Regions from separate parts of the Streptomyces sp. NPDC047085 genome, predicted to be linked through region 1. Evidence: riboswitches for the same ligand, from Rfam matches in the RefSeq annotation. Region 1 holds a riboswitch; each other region holds the start of a gene.

What was found. Region 1 has a riboswitch for cyclic di-AMP ahead of ABZ865_RS20860 (transglycosylase family protein). Riboswitches for the same ligand answer to the same signal wherever they lie in the genome.
Positions count from the first base shown of each region.
Region 2: it holds a riboswitch for cyclic di-AMP, as region 1 does, so the genes downstream of both, ABZ865_RS37545 (C40 family peptidase) here and ABZ865_RS20860 (transglycosylase family protein) in region 1, are expected to answer to the same signal.
Region 3: it holds a riboswitch for cyclic di-AMP, as region 1 does, so the genes downstream of both, ABZ865_RS36060 (M23 family metallopeptidase) here and ABZ865_RS20860 (transglycosylase family protein) in region 1, are expected to answer to the same signal.
Region 4: it holds a riboswitch for cyclic di-AMP, as region 1 does, so the genes downstream of both, ABZ865_RS38315 (transglycosylase SLT domain-containing protein) here and ABZ865_RS20860 (transglycosylase family protein) in region 1, are expected to answer to the same signal.

Region 1 covers NZ_JBEYUW010000005.1:476,329-480,115, forward strand. The annotation lists gene ABZ865_RS20850 (cytochrome P450) at 1-193, shown strand, start outside; gene ABZ865_RS20855 (transglycosylase family protein) at 337-1,374, shown strand; cyclic di-AMP (ydaO/yuaA leader) riboswitch at 1,558-1,730, shown strand; gene ABZ865_RS20860 (transglycosylase family protein) at 1,735-2,418, shown strand; gene eno (phosphopyruvate hydratase) at 2,748-3,787, shown strand, end outside.
Region 2 covers NZ_JBEYUW010000017.1:17,229-21,015, forward strand. The annotation lists gene ABZ865_RS37535 (ATP-dependent Clp protease proteolytic subunit) at 1-227, shown strand, start outside; gene ABZ865_RS37540 (hypothetical protein) at 235-543, shown strand; cyclic di-AMP (ydaO/yuaA leader) riboswitch at 884-1,108, shown strand; gene ABZ865_RS37545 (C40 family peptidase) at 1,112-1,585, shown strand; gene ABZ865_RS37550 (LysE family translocator) at 1,593-2,210, opposite strand; gene ABZ865_RS37555 (LysR family transcriptional regulator) at 2,295-3,212, shown strand; gene ABZ865_RS37560 (ATP-binding protein) at 3,234-3,692, opposite strand.
Region 3 covers NZ_JBEYUW010000015.1:90,398-94,184, reverse strand. The annotation lists gene ABZ865_RS36070 (pitrilysin family protein) at 1-476, shown strand, start outside; gene ABZ865_RS36065 (pitrilysin family protein) at 473-1,861, shown strand; cyclic di-AMP (ydaO/yuaA leader) riboswitch at 2,149-2,313, shown strand; gene ABZ865_RS36060 (M23 family metallopeptidase) at 2,326-3,081, shown strand; gene ABZ865_RS36055 (GntR family transcriptional regulator) at 3,316-3,787, shown strand, end outside.
Region 4 covers NZ_JBEYUW010000018.1:9,247-13,033, reverse strand. The annotation lists gene ABZ865_RS38320 (HAD family hydrolase) at 156-968, shown strand; gene ABZ865_RS38315 (transglycosylase SLT domain-containing protein) at 1,010-1,495, opposite strand; cyclic di-AMP (ydaO/yuaA leader) riboswitch at 1,498-1,728, opposite strand; gene ABZ865_RS38310 (polyprenyl synthetase family protein) at 2,371-3,381, shown strand; gene ABZ865_RS38305 (DUF2092 domain-containing protein) at 3,683-3,787, shown strand, end outside.

The sequences.
Region 1 (3,787 bases):
CCAGACCGCGCTGGCCACCCTGCTCACCCGCCTGCCCGACCTGCGGCTCGCGGTGGATCCGGCCGAACTGCGCTGGCGCGGCGGGCTCATCATGCGCGGTCTGCGCACGCTCCCGGTGGAGTTCAGCCGGTCTCCTGAGCCGGCACGCGAACCGGGCACGGGGGACGGACGCGGACAAGCGGACACGACGTGAGCGACGTTCAACTATGTGATCTTCACGTGATCTGTGCGGCATGAACTTGTGACAAGTGATCGTGTGCCGCTACGTTCACCCATCAGCGTGGCCCTGAGCATCACCCGCCGCGCCGGTCCTGCTGTCGCACGAAAGGCCTCCGCATGCTCTCCGGGAACGGTCGTCACCGTCGCCCCCGTCAGGCTCCGGCACTCATCGTCGCGGCCGGAGTGACCGGCTCCGCCATCGCCCTCCCTCTCCTGGGCGCCGCGAGCGCCAACGCGGCCGACGGCACCACGTGGGACAAGGTGGCCGAGTGCGAGAGCGGCGGCTCCTGGAGCGCCGACACCGGCAACGGGTACTACGGCGGCCTGCAGATATCGCAGGCGGACTGGGCCACGTACGGCGGCACCCAGTACGCCGCGAGCGCCGACCAGGCGAGCCGTTCGCAGCAGATCGCGGTCGCCGAGAAGATCCTCGCCGACCAGGGCACCACCCCCTGGGCCACCTGCGCCCTGCTCTCCGGACTGACCTCCAACTCCGGTTCGGTGGACGTGGACACGGGTGTCGGCGCCGGCTCCGGCGAATCGGGCAAGGCGGACTCCGGGCACTCCTCCTCCGGTTCCACCGGTAAGTCCGACTCGTCCAATCTGCCGGATTCCTCGGCTTCGTCGCCCTCGTCACCGTCGTCCGGCTCCTCCTCGGACGCGACCGTCACGCCGTCCCCGAGCGCGAGCGAGGGCTCCGGTTCCGCCGACTCCGCCGGCTCCGACGAGGGTGCGAATGCTCCCAAGTCCGACAAGTCCGCCTTGCCCGACTCCGAGCCCACGCAGGGGAGTGGCGTTTCGGCCGCCCCGGACCCCGCGGTCGACGACTCGGACAATTCGTGGCAGACCGGCGGCTCTTGGAGCCTGGTCGACACCGGTGCGCTCAGCAGTGGCGGACGTCACCGGGGCGGCAGTGCGGACGAAAGCCTGACAAGCGGTCAGGACACCCGTTCCTCGGGCCGTCACGCCTCCCGTGACGCGGGTACCTACACGGTCCGTGAAGGCGACTCCCTCGCCTCCATCGCCGACTCCCTTGACGTCGACGGCGGATGGCACGCGCTCTACAGCCAGAACAAGAAGGCCATTGGCGCCGACCCGGACCACATCGCCCCCGGTCAGACCCTGGACGTCGGTTCCGAAGCGGGCGCGGAGTAGCGGGAGTTGACGCCCCGCTTTCAGGGCTAATGTCCGGTTTGGTGAAAGTGTGGGATGAGTCTCAGAAGCCCTGATCGTCTTTGAAATTCCGCCGAGCGCATGTCTACGGTCGGGACCGCTCGTCACCACGAGCCCCGGCACTCGCAACGCCGAATCCTGCCAGCGGTTGCCCGGGAACAGTCGACGCGTCACGCGCCGTAGGCAGGAGCGGGGGACCCAAGGTAAGCGCCGGATCCGGCAGTTGATGCCGCGACCGGCTTGGGGTGAAGCCACGCCTCCCACGAGGGAGGAGTGGCCGGGCAACTCAACCGGCCCGAACCCGACAGCTCACCTCGCAGGCGTCGGTGAGGGGATCGATCCATGCTGTTTTCCGGCAAGGGCAAGCACCGTCGTCCGTTCAAGGCCACCCGCGCCATCGCGCTCGTCGGTGTCACCGGCGCCGTCGTCGCCGCCCCGCTGATGGCGGCCGGCAACGCCTCCGCCGCCACCGCCTCCGAGTGGGACAAGGTCGCCCAGTGCGAGTCCGGCGGCAACTGGTCCATCAACACCGGCAACGGCTACTACGGCGGTCTGCAGTTCTCCGCCTCCACCTGGGCCGCCTACGGCGGCACGGCCTACGCCTCCCGCGCCGACCTGGCCACCAAGCAGCAGCAGATCACCGTGGCCGAGAAGGTCCTCGCCGCCCAGGGCAAGGGCGCCTGGCCGGTCTGCGGCACGGGCCTGTCGAGCACCCCGTACAGCGGCACCGCCGCCCCCTCCTCGAAGACCACCTCTTCGAGCAGCACCACCACCCGCTCCACCGACCAGCAGGCCGCCTCCCGCTCGGCGACCCGCCCGGCCCCGAGCAAGACCGTCACCACCCCGACCGGCAAGAAGGTCAAGAAGGGTGACGGCGAGTACAAGGTCGTCAAGGGCGACACCCTCGGCACCATCGCCGAGAAGCACAACGTCAAGGGCGGCTGGAAGACCCTCTTCGAGCTGAACAAGGACATCGTCGAGGACGCCGACCTGATCTACCCCGGCCAGCAGCTGCACCTGAAGTAAGGCGCGGCCGGCCGGCCCGGCCACAGCGTCCTCACGGCGACTTCCCCCGATAGAGCCCCCGTGAGGGTCACCCCCCGTCCCCACGGGCCCCCCGCCCTGGTGCGTGTTCCCCCGTACGCACCGGGGCGGGGCTTTTTTCTGCGCCTTTCCCGGTCCCCCTTTGTTCCGGGCGGGAACAATGGGTACCGTCTCCCTGTCTCGCCCTGTCTCTCCCTGTCCACGGGACGGTCGGTCGGTGGCCGACGCCCCTGGGACGGTTAGGCTCTAGTCGCAAGGCACAGCCGTAAGGCACAAAGCCCCGCACTTCCAGCGTCACATCCAAGAAGGAGATGCTCGTGCCGTCCATCGACGTCGTCGTAGCCCGGGAAATCCTGGACTCCCGAGGCAACCCCACGGTCGAGGTCGAGGTCGGCCTCGACGACGGCAGCACGGGTCGTGCCGCCGTCCCGTCCGGCGCCTCCACCGGCGCCTTCGAGGCCATCGAGCTGCGCGACGGTGACCCCAACCGCTACCAGGGCAAGGGCGTCGAGAAGGCCGTTCTCGCCGTCATCGAGCAGATCGGCCCGGAGCTGGTCGGCTACGACGCCACCGAGCAGCGCCTGATCGACCAGGCGATGTTCGACCTGGACGCCACCGACAACAAGGGCTCCCTCGGCGCCAACGCCATCCTGGGCGTCTCCCTCGCCGTCGCCCACGCCGCCTCCGAGGCCAGCGACCTGCCGCTGTTCCGCTACCTGGGCGGCCCGAACGCGCACCTGCTGCCGGTGCCGATGATGAACATCCTGAACGGCGGCTCGCACGCCGACTCCAACGTGGACATCCAGGAGTTCATGATCGCCCCGATCGGCGCGGAGTCCTTCTCCGAGGCGCTGCGCTGGGGCACCGAGGTCTACCACACCCTGAAGAAGGTCCTGAAGACCAAGGGCCTGTCCACCGGCCTCGGCGACGAGGGCGGCTTCGCCCCGAACCTCGGCTCCAACCGCGAGGCCCTCGACCTCATCCTCGAGGCCATCAAGCAGGCCGGGTACGTCCCCGGCGAGCAGATCGCCCTCGCGCTCGACGTCGCCGCCTCCGAGTTCTACAAGGACGGCACGTACCTCTTCGAGGGCAAGGAGCGCTCCGCCGCCGAGATGACGGAGTACTACGAGGAGCTCGTCGCGGCCTACCCGCTCGTCTCCATCGAGGACCCGCTGTTCGAGGACGACTGGGCCGGCTGGAAGGTCATCACCGACAAGCTCGGCGACAAGGTCCAGCTCGTCGGTGACGACCTGTTCGTCACCAACCCCGAGCGCCTGGCCCGCGGCATCGAGGACGGCGCCGCCAACGCCCTGCTGGTCAAGGTCAACCAGATCGGTTCGCTCACCGAGAC
Region 2 (3,787 bases), on a different contig from region 1:
CCCAGGGACAGCCGAGCGACCTGCTCATCCAGGCCGAGGAGTTGGCCCGGGCGCGCTCGCTGATGGAGGAGATGCTGGTCCGGCACACCGGGCGCACCGCCGGGCAGGTCCGGCGGGACCTGGAGCGCGAACTGGTCCTGGACGCCCCGGGAGCGATGGCGTACGGGCTGGTGGACGGCGTCGTGGCGAGCCGCAAGGACGCGCCCGGCGCGCCGGGGGCGAGGTGAGCGGTCCATGCTGCCGGAGGAACTCCCGCCGCTGCCCGCGCTGACGCGTGCGGAGGGCGAGTTGATCGACCGTTACCTGGAGGCGGTCGACCTGCTGGGCCGGATCAACCCCGCCCGGGACGGTGACACCTACCGAGGGCTGCGCGCGGCGCAGGCCCTGGTGCGCAAGGCGGCCGAACTGCGCGACGCGCTCACGCTGATGCACCAGCGGGGCGAGACGGAGCTGCACGGGGACACGCTGGCACGGGCGTTGCGGGTGCTGGACGGTGAGCGCCGGGCCGCGCGCGTCGCGCTCCCGCCCGACTGCGTCGGCTGACGCGGACGCGCGTCCGGTCCGGCGGGGCCCTCGTGTCGAGGGCCCCGCCGGACCGGTGTTGAAACGGCCCGAACGACGGACCGCCGACCGGTGTATCTCCGGATCCTGTTCCGGGCCTCCCGAGTTGCGCATCGCGCGGTCCTGCTGTTCGCGATTCGGATGCTCCGCCCCAGGTCCGGGCCTACGCAAGGGACCTGACGACGCCTCGAACACACCACCGTCCACCCGAACGGGTGAGTGGTGAGTAACGCCACAAATCCCCGATTCCATTGGGATTTTCGGACAGTTGTGAGTCAAGATCCCTGACTGACGACAAGCCCCCGCCACCGCGGCGGGGCGGTCCGGGCGGACGCCGAGTCCTGCCGCCGCCCGGATGACCGGTCGACAGAGTGGATCGGCAGGAGTGGAGGACCCAGGCAAGACGGGTCGCCGGAACGGACGTTCGTCGCACAGACGAGCGGCCGCATCGAGCGGTCCTTGGGGTGAAGCCGCGGCAACGCGGCCGGGCAACTTCGCCAGCCCGAATCCGACAGGTCATCCTTCACAGGCGGCTGACGAAGGGTTGCGCATGACTGCGCTCAATCGTGTCCCGTCGCTGATGGCCCGGGCCGGCACGGCCTCGGCTCTCACCCTGGCCGCCGTCGGCGGCTCCATCGCGGTCCCCGGCCTCGCCACCGACGCCTCGGCCGCGACCATGGCGACGAAAGCACTCCAGGTCGCGGCCTCCAAGAAGGGCTCCCCGTACCGCTACGGGGCCACCGGGCCGCGCCGGTTCGACTGCTCGGGGCTGACGCTGTACTCGTACAAGAAGGCGGGCAAGACCCTGCCGCGCACGGCGGCCCAGCAGTACAACAAGACGCACCACATCTCGGCCGGCCACCGCAAGGCCGGTGACCTGGTCTTCTTCCACTCGGGCTCCAGCGTCTACCACGTCGGCATCTACGCCGGCCACGGGAAGATCTGGCACGCCCCGAAGACCGGTGACGTGGTGAAGCTCGAGAAGATCTGGACCAGGAGCGTCTGGTACGGCCGGGTCAGCTGACGCCGGCTCAGGGCAGGAGCGGCTCCAGCAGCAGGGCCGCCCCGAGGACCGTGAGCGCCGCCCCGGTGCCCGCCTGCAGCGTGCGGGCGGCCCGGGGACGGCGCAGCCACCGGCCGAGCCGGTCCACCAGCAGGGCCACCGCCTGGAACCACACCAGGGCCAGCGTGCAGATGATCAGCGCGAGCAGCAGCGTCCTGGGCAGGGCGGGGCTGCCCGAGGGCACGAACTGGGGCAGCAGGCTGAGGAAGGTCAGCGCGGCCTTCGGGTTGAGGACGTTGGTGACGAAGCCCTGCCGCAGCGGGTGCGCCGCTCCGCCCGGGACCTCCTCGGACACGGCGGCGGGCCGGTGCAGCGCCCACAGGGTGCGCACGCCGAGCTGCAGCACATACGCGCCGCCCAGCAGTTGCAGCGCGTGGAACAGCGCGGGCACGGCGACCAGGACGGCGGCGACCCCGATCACCGCCAGGGTGGTGTGCACCAGCAGGCCGCCCGCGATGCCGAGCCCGCAGACCGCGCCGGCGCGGCGTGAGACCAGTGCGTTGCGTACGACCACCGCGAAGTCGGCGCCCGGCATGGCGACGAGTCCGGCGGCGATCCCGGTGAAGGCGATGAGCTGTCCGTCCATGCGGCCAGCGTGCCCCGGCGGGGCCTTCAGCAGGTATTTCGATTCCGCTGGGTGAGCCTTAAGCATTGCTTTAGCCTGAGATTCATGTACGACCCGAACCGGCTGGCCGCGCTGGTCGCTGTCGCCGAGGCCGGATCCATCACCCGGGCCGCCGACCGGCTCGGCTACACGCCGCCGGCTCTCTCCCAGCAGCTGGCCAAACTGGAGCGGGAGGCGGGCACGGCCCTGCTGGTCCGGCACCATCGCGGGGCCCGGCTCACCGAGGCGGGCGAGGTACTGGTGGCGCGCGCACGCCGGGTGCTGGACGAGCTGGAGATGGCCCGGCACGAGCTGGCGCTCCTGACCGGGCTGTCCGGCGGGGCACTGCGGCTCGGTACGTTTCCGACGGCGGGGGTCCATCTGCTGCCGCCCGCGCTGAGCGCGTTCCGCCGGGCGCACCCGGACGTGCGGCTGTCGGTCGCCGACTACGATCCGCCGGCCGGGGTCACCGCGGTGGCGGCCGGCGAGGTGGACCTGGCGCTGACCCACGCCTACCACCCGGGCGAGACGGCCCCGGTGCCGTCCTCGGTCGGCCTGGAGCCGGTACTGGTGGAGGAGTTGGTCCTGGTGACCGCGCCGGGCCACGCGCTGAGCAGTGCTTCCTCCCGGCTGCCGCTGGACCGGTTGGCCGGGCAGCCGCTCATCAGCATGGCTCCGCATCATGCGGCGCGGCGGGCGGTGGAGGCCCTGCTCGCCGAGGCGGGGGCGACCCCGGCGCTGCTGGTGCCGACGCCCGGCTACGCCGTCGTGTGCGCGCTCGTCAGTGCCGGGCTGGGTGTGGCGGTCGTACCGGAGATGGTGGCGCGGACCGCGGTCACTCCCGTCGGCATGCGCCCCCTGGAGGCGGGCCGGCTGAGCCGCACGATTTCGGTGGCCTATCGCGCCGACGAGGTCGCCCCGGCCGCCGACGCGTTCCGGGCCCTGCTGCGGGGGGCGTTCGGCCGGGCGGGAAGGGCCACATGAGGCCGGCAGCCGTGCGACGGGCTACGGCTCCTGCTGCCCCGCCGCCGTGAGCGGCGCGGTCGGGATGCTCCAGGGGAGTTCGATGGAGACCGTCTTGCCGCCCTCGCGGGTGGGGCGGATGCGGAGCTTGCCGCCGCACTCGGCGGTGAGCCAGCGGATGATGACCATGCCGCGCCCGTTGTCCTGCTGGACGGCGGCGGGCAGTCTCTTCGGAAGGCGCGGATGACTGTCCGTCACACCGATGCGGAGGTGTTCGTCGCGGTCCAGGGTGATGTCGACGGTGAAGGTGGGTGACTGACCGAAGGTGTGCTGTACGGCGTTGGTCGCGAGTTCCGAGACGATGAGCCGCACGGTGTCGGCCACTTCGGTGTCGGACGGCAGCCCCCACTCCGCGAGGGTGCCCACCACGTAGGAGCGGGCCGCGGAGACCGAGGCGGGATCGCTCGGCAGAGTGACGGATGCTTCCAGATGGTCTGCCATGGCGACGTCGTCCCTTTCCCACGGAACCGCGGTCCGGCGAGGAGCGGATGGTTCGAGTACGGTCCCGCACTGGTGCTTCGTCGCCAGATTGCCAT
Region 3 (3,787 bases), on a different contig from region 1:
TGGCCGGCGCGCCCTCGCTGGGCTGGCTGGACGTGAAGACCTCCGGTGACGTCGAGGTGCCCGTGATCGAGGCCGCCATCGACGAGGAGCTCGCCCGGTTCGCCGAGGAGGGCCCCACGCCCGAGGAGATGGAGCGCGCCCAGGCCCAGCTGGAGCGCGAATGGCTGGACCGGCTCGGCACGGTCGCCGGCCGCGCCGACGAACTGTGCCGGTACGCCGTCCTGTTCGGCGACCCGCAGCTCGCCCTCACGGCCGTCCAGCGCATCCTGGCCGTGACCGCCGAGGAGGTGCAGGAGGTCGCCAAGGCCCGCCTGCGCCCCGACAACCGCGCGGTCCTCGTCTACGAGCCGCTGTCCGCCGAGTCCGCCGAGCACACCGAGGAGGCGGGGCGCGGCGAGGACCCGGAGTCGGAAGCCACCGTGGAAGCGGGCGTCGCCCCGGCCGACCAGAACGACAACGAGGAGACGGACCGGTGACCGAGCTCGCCACGATGGACTTCCACCCCCAGCCGCAGCCCGGCGAGGCCAAGCCCTGGGCCTTCCCCGCCCCCGAGCGCGGCGCGCTGGACAACGGCCTGACCGTCCTGCGCTGCCACCGCCCCGGCCAGCAGGTCGTCGCCGTCGAGGTGCTGCTGGGCGCGCCCCTGGACGCCGAGCCGGGCGGCCTGGACGGCGTCGCCACGATCATGGCGCGGGCCTTCTCCGAGGGCACCGACAAGCACTCCGCCGAGGAGTTCGCCGCCGAGCTGGAGCGGGCCGGCGCCACGCTCGACGCGCACGCCGACCACCCCGGCGTCCGGCTCAGTCTGGAGGTCCCGGCCTCCCGGCTGGCCAAGGGTCTCGGCCTGCTCTCCGACGCCCTGCGCGCGCCCGCCTTCGCCGAGAGCGAGGTCGAGCGGCTGGTCCGCAACCGCCTGGACGAGATCCCGCACGAGCTGGCCAACCCCGGCCGCCGGGCCGCGAAGGAACTCTCCAAGGAGCTGTTCCCGGCCACCTCGCGCATGTCCCGCCCGCGTCAGGGCACCGAGGACACGGTCGAGAAGATCGACGCGGCCGCCGTACGCGCCTTCTACGACCGCCATGTGCGCCCCGCCACGGCCACCGTGGTCGTCGTCGGCGACCTCACCGGCACCGACCTGGACGCGCTGCTCGGCGACACCCTGGGCGCCTGGACCGGCACCCCCGGGCAGCCGCGTCCGGTGCCTCCCGTGTCCGCCGACGACACCGGCCGCGTCGTCATCGTCGACCGGCCCGGCGCCGTCCAGACGCAGCTGCTCATCGGCCGGATCGGACCCGACCGGCACGACCAGGTGTGGCCCGCCCAGGTGCTCGGCACCTACTGCCTCGGCGGCACCCTCACCTCCCGCCTGGACCGCGTCCTGCGCGAGGAGAAGGGCTACACCTACGGCGTGCGCGCCTTCGGGCAGGTCCTGCGCTCCGCACCGGACGGCACCGGCGCCGCGATGCTCGCCATCAGCGGCTCCGTGGACACCCCGAACACCGGCCCCGCGCTCCAGGACCTGTGGACGGTGCTGCGCACACTCGCCGCGGAGGGCCTGACCGACGCCGAGCGGGACGTCGCCGTGCAGAACCTCGTCGGGGTGGCGCCGCTGAAGTACGAGACCGCGGCGGCCGTCGCGAGCACGCTGGCCGACCAGGTCGAGCAGCACCTGCCCGACGACTTCCAGGCGCATCTGTACCAGCGGCTCGCCGCCACCGGCACCGTGGAGGCCACCGCGGCGGTCGTCAACGCCTTCCCGGTGGACCGCATGGTGACCGTCCTCGTCGGTGACGCCGCCCAGATCAAGGCGCCGGTCGAGGCGCTCGGCATCGGTGAAGTCACCGTCGTGGCAGCCGATTAGGAACTGCCGGTCAGGGACTTCCGATCAGGGACTGCCGATTAGGGACCGAAGCGCGAGGCGGCAGCCGTACGCGCGCGTGGGGCCCTGGCGACCGACGGGTCGTCAGGGCCCTTGCCGTTCCCGGCCATGCCGAAGCCCCGGTCCCCAGATGTCCGGATTGAGGCGGAGGTTGCCTGTCTGCCCTGTGGGATGCGCTACAAAAGCCCGGATCCGTTTGGGGATCGCGAGCCGCCGCCCGTAGCGTCTTTCGGGCTGTCCGTCAGGCAGTGCGCCGCGCCCGCGGCACCGGACAGTCATCGCCGAGTCCCCGTACGGCGCGAGCCAGGGGAGCCGGGGACCCAACCGCAGTCCCTGGGGTGAATCGGACGCCCGCGCGCGAGCGAGGGGGTCCGTAGGAGACCTTCCTGCTCCGAACCCGTCAGCTAACCCGGTAGGCGAGAGGGAAGGAAAGGACCAGCCACTTCATGGCGTTCATGTGCGCCACCGGGAAGCACCGCAAGCCCGGCCGGGTCAAGCGCACCACCGCTCAGGCGGCCGGCATCGCGGCCCTCACCACCTCAGGCGTCGTCGGCACCCTCGCGGCATCGCCTGCGGTCGCCGCGGAGAACTCCGTCGAGCAGACCGGTCTCACTCCCGTCATCACCGTCAGCGACACGCTGGCCGAGGAGATCGACGCGCAGGCGGCCGCCCAGAAGGCCACCGCCGAGCGCAAGGAGGCCGAGGAGGCCGCGGCCAAGGCCGCCGCCGAGCGCGTGAAGGAGGAGCGTGAGGCAAAGGCCCGCGCCGCCCGTGCGGCGGAGCGCGAGCGCCTGAACGCCTTCGTCGCCCCGATCGCGCACTCGTACGTCTCCACCGGCTACATGGCGAGCAGCTCCCTGTGGTCCTCCGGTTCCCACACCGGCATCGACTTCCACGCGGCCAGTGGGACGCCCGTCCACGCGGCCGGCTCCGGCACCGTCGTGTCCACCGGCTGGGGCGGGGCGTACGGCAACCAGATCGTGATCCGGATGGCCGACGGCATGTACACCCAGTACGGCCACCTGTCGTCCATCGGCGTCACCGTGGGCCAGCAGGTCACCCCGGGCCAGCAGATCGGCCTGTCCGGCGCGACCGGCAACGTCACCGGCCCGCACCTGCACTTCGAAGCGCGTACGACCCCCGAGTACGGCTCGGACGTCGACCCCGTCGCCTACCTCCGCAAGCACGGCGTGAACGTCTGACGCCCGCGCGCACGGCATCCGAAGCATCCGAAGCATCCGAAGCATCCGAAGCATCCGAAAGCCCCGGCTCACGCGCCGGGGCTTTCGCCGTTTTTCTGTGAGCCCGCCGTACCCGTTGTCCAAAAAATATCCATGGATTCCGGCCCGCCGTCGGAAATTCCGGCTCATTGCAATAGAGTCACGGAACACACGTCCATCGTCGACGTTTCACGGGGATTAAGACGGAGGTCGGGCATGCGTATTCCGGCGCACTCGGTGTGCACGGCGATCCGGGACGACATCGTCGCGGGTGTCTACGAGCGCGGCGGCCGCCTCACCGAGGAAGTCCTGGCCCGCCGCTACGGCGTCTCGCGCGTTCCCGTCCGCGAGGCCCTGCGCACCCTGGAGGCCGAGGGGTTCGTGGTGACCCGGCGGCACGCGGGCGCGTGCGTGGCCGAGCCGACCGAGCTGGAGGCGGCCGACCTGCTGGAGATGCGGATGCTGCTGGAGCCGCTCGGCGCCTTCCGGGCCGCCCAGCGGCGCACGGAGGCCCATCTGAAGGTGCTGCGCGGCCTGGTCCGGCTGGGCCAGGAGCGGGCCAGGCGGGGCAACAGCGAGGATCTGCGCTCGCTCGGCGGCTGGTTCCACGAGACGCTCGCCCAGGCCTCCGGCAGCCAGTCGCTGTCCTCGACGCTCACCCAGCTGCGGCACAAGATCGCCTGGATGT
Region 4 (3,787 bases), on a different contig from region 1:
GTCCGCGTCCGCACCGCCCCCCCCCAGGCCACAGTGCCTCCAGAACAACGTAACGCCCACCACTGACAGCGGAGGGGGCACTTGGGGCCGGGCGGTGCACAAGTCCGGGAAGCGCACGGTGAGTCGAGGGGACGCGATGTCCGTATTCTCTGATCATGGCCGCACCCCCCGCGTACGCACTGATCGCCACCGACCTGGACGGGACGCTGCTGCGCGGCGACGACACCGTCTCCGACCGGTCGCTCGCCGCCCTCGCGCGGGCGACGCGCGCCGGTGCGCGGCACCTGGTGGTGACGGGGCGCCCGGCCCCGCGGGTACGGCCGCTGCTGGACGCCCTCGGCCGCACGGGGCTCGCGGTGTGCGGGCAGGGCGCGCAGGTCTACGACGCCGGGGCCGACCGGCTGCTGTGGTCGGTCCGGCTGGACCGGGAGCTGGCCGAGGTCGCGCTCGGCAAGATCGAGGCCGAGGTGGGGCAGGTCTACGCGGCCGTCGACCAGGACGGGGTGGACGGGCTCACGCTGATCGAGCCCGGGTATCTGATGCCGCACCCGACCCTGCCCGCCGTGCGGGTCGGCCGCCGCGACGACCTGTGGTGCGAGCCCATCAGCAAGGTGCTGCTGCGCCACCACTCACTGTCCGACGACGAGTTGGCGGCGACCGCGCGCGCGGTGGTGGGTTCGCTCGCGACGGTCACGATGTCGGGGCCGGGAACCGTGGAGCTCCAGCCGTGCGGTGTCACCAAGGCGACGGGGCTGGCGCTGGCCGCCGAGTACCTGGGGATCGAGGCCGAGCGGGCCCTCGCCTTCGGCGACATGCCCAACGACATCCCCATGTTCGACTGGGCGGGACGCGGTGTCGCCATGGCCAACGCGCACCCCGAACTCAAGGCCGTCGCCGACGAGGTCACGAAGTCGAACGAGGACGACGGCATCGCCGTCGTCCTCGAAAGACTGTTCCCGGCCGGCTGACCGGATCTCAGCAGGGCCTGCCGCGCGTGTGGACCGGTGGATCAGTAGGCGCCGAAGACGTTGTCGATCGACCCGTAGCGGGCGGCCGCGTAGTTGCAGGCGGCCGTGATGTTCGCGACCGGGTCGTAGATGTCGAAGGACGTGCCGGCCACGTGGTACGTGTTGAACGTGGGGTCGATGACCTGGAGCAGGCCCTTGGACGGGATGCCCTTGGCGGCGTTGGAGTCCCAGAGGTTGATGGCCCGCGGGTTGCCCGACGACTCGCGGATGATGTTGCGGTGGATGCCGTTGTAGGTGCCCGGGATCTTCTTCTCGGCCATGATCGCGAGCGACTCGCGGATCCAGCCGTCGAGGTTGTTCGGGTACCCGGCCAGGGTGGTGCCGGTCGTGGTGGTGGAACCGGCGGCGGAGGCGCTGGTGGCCCCGATGAGCGGCAGGGCGAGCACGGCGGCGCCGGTGCCGACGACGGTGAGCGTGCGGAAGAGGCGGGACGAGCGGGCGCGGCGGGGCTGAGCGGCAGCAGGCATGGCTTTTTCCTCTCCGTCGCCTGCGAGGTGAGCTGTCGGGTTCGGGCGGGGAGGTGCCCGGCCGCGCCACCAGGCCCGTTGGGCTCTGGAGGAGGCGCGACTTCACCCCGAGCCGTTCCGGTGCGACACGTGTCGACCGGTCTGGCGGCTTACCTGGGTCCCCCGCTCCTGCCGTACGAAATGAGTTCGTCGATGGGTGGTGTCAGACGCGGCAGGATTCGGCGTTCGTCTGACGGCCCGGAACGTATGCGACAGCACATGTCCGGAACAAGTACCGGATTCACAAGAAGGCCTAGTTGACCTTGATCTATGCCGATTTGGGTACTTGATCCTTTGCGGTTGCCAATCCTCAACTGCCCGACAGGCAAGGCGAGAAGGGTGGCCGGGCCGGTGTGGCCGCCAGGGAGGGTGAGTGACCCAATTCACGTAACGGCAAATTACGCAAAATCAGACATGGGGGATTAGTTGGATTCGCTCTTAATGGGGCCATTGGTGGGTTTAAGTCCCCTCGGGCCCGGAACCTCTGAGGCGGCGCCCTTCGTTGAAGAGGGGTGAGGTGGCTCCGGGGTTGCCTCCGGGGCCGCCTCTGGGGGTGCGCTCGACCTCACGTTCGGGACTGCCTGCGGGTTGTCGAACGCGCATCCGGTCGGCGTGTATTCCGGCGACAGGGGGCGCGCCTTCCCGTTAAGTAAGGAAATGTCCGTTCTTATCGGATGGTGGAGAACATCACGTCCGTGATGCCGATACCGCCCGGGCTGGACCGGTGGGTGCTATCGGTGATCGAAAGGGGACCGGATACGCTGAGTCGAGTGATGGCAACGACCTATCGACAAACCGTGTAATCGCCAGCAGGCACCAGCAGACAGGAGACCCTCGTGACCGTCGTCGGGCCGTTCGGGCTGAGCGTGCGGGACCAGGCTCTGGAAGCCGATGTCCAGGCCGGATTGGCGGCTGTCGAGGAAGGCTTGCTCGCGGCCACCAAGAGCGAGGTCCCGTTCATCACGGAGGCCGCGCAGCACCTGGTTCGAGCCGGCGGGAAGCGGTTCCGGCCGCTGCTCGTGATGCTCGCGGCCCAGTTCGGCGACCCCTACGCGCCGCGCGTCGTGCCGTCGGCCGTGGTCGTGGAGCTGACCCACCTGGCCACGCTGTATCACGACGACGTCATGGACGAGGCGGCCGTGCGGCGCGGTGTGGACAGCGCCAACACCCGCTGGGGCAACTCCGTCGCGGTCCTCACCGGCGATTTCCTCTTCGCCCGCGCCTCCCAGATACTCGCCGACCTCGGCCCCGAGGCCGTCCGGGTGCAGGCCCTCGCGTTCGAGCGGCTGGTCACCGGGCAGATCCTGGAGACCGCCGGTCCCCAGGACGGCCGTGACCCCGTCGAGCACTACCTGGACGTGCTGGGCGGCAAGACGGGCTCCCTGGTGGCCGTGTCCTGCCGGTTCGGCGCGATGATGTCCGGCGCCGACGAGACGGTCATCGACGTGCTCACCCAGTACGGCGAGCGGCTCGGGGTTGCCTTCCAGCTCGCGGACGACGTCCTGGACATCGCCTCCGACTCGCACGAGTCCGGCAAGACCCCGGGCACCGACCTGCGCGAGGGCATCCCCACCCTGCCCGTGCTCCGGCTGCGCGAGCGGGCCGCCCGGCTGGGTCTGCCCGAGGACATCGAGCTGTGCGAGCTGCTGGACTCCGACCTCAGCGACGACACCCGGCACGCCCGGGCGCTGGCCGGCCTGCGCGCCCACCCCGCGCTGGAGCAGGCCCGCCGGGACACCATCCGGTACGCGGAGGAGGCCCGGGCCGCGCTGTCCCCGCTCCGGGAGTGCGACGCCAAGACGGCGCTGACCGAGCTCTGCGACGCCGTGGTGCACCGCGCCGGCTAGGACGCCTGCCAGGTCCTGCCAGGCCCTGCCGGGACCTTCCACGGGCCCGGCCACCGGCCCGCAGCACACGACGAGGGCGGTGTCTCCCCCCGCGACCCCTACGGGTCGGGGGAGACACCGCCCTCGTGCGTCATACCGCAGGCGTACACGGAGTTGGCTCCGTGGTCTGACGCCCCGGCACGGCGGATTTGGTCTGATGGAAACCACGGAAATCAGCACTCCTCACCGATTCGGGTGAGAATGGCGGCTCAAGTGGACCAGCGTGAGGACAGCCGCCGCCGACGACGGAGGTAAGGCACACATGGCACCGTACGAATCCGACGACGCGACCGGCGCCGCAGCGGACGAGGACCTGCGCTCCGGACGCCGCAAGGCGGCCCGGTACGTCGTCCCGGTCGCGGTGGTG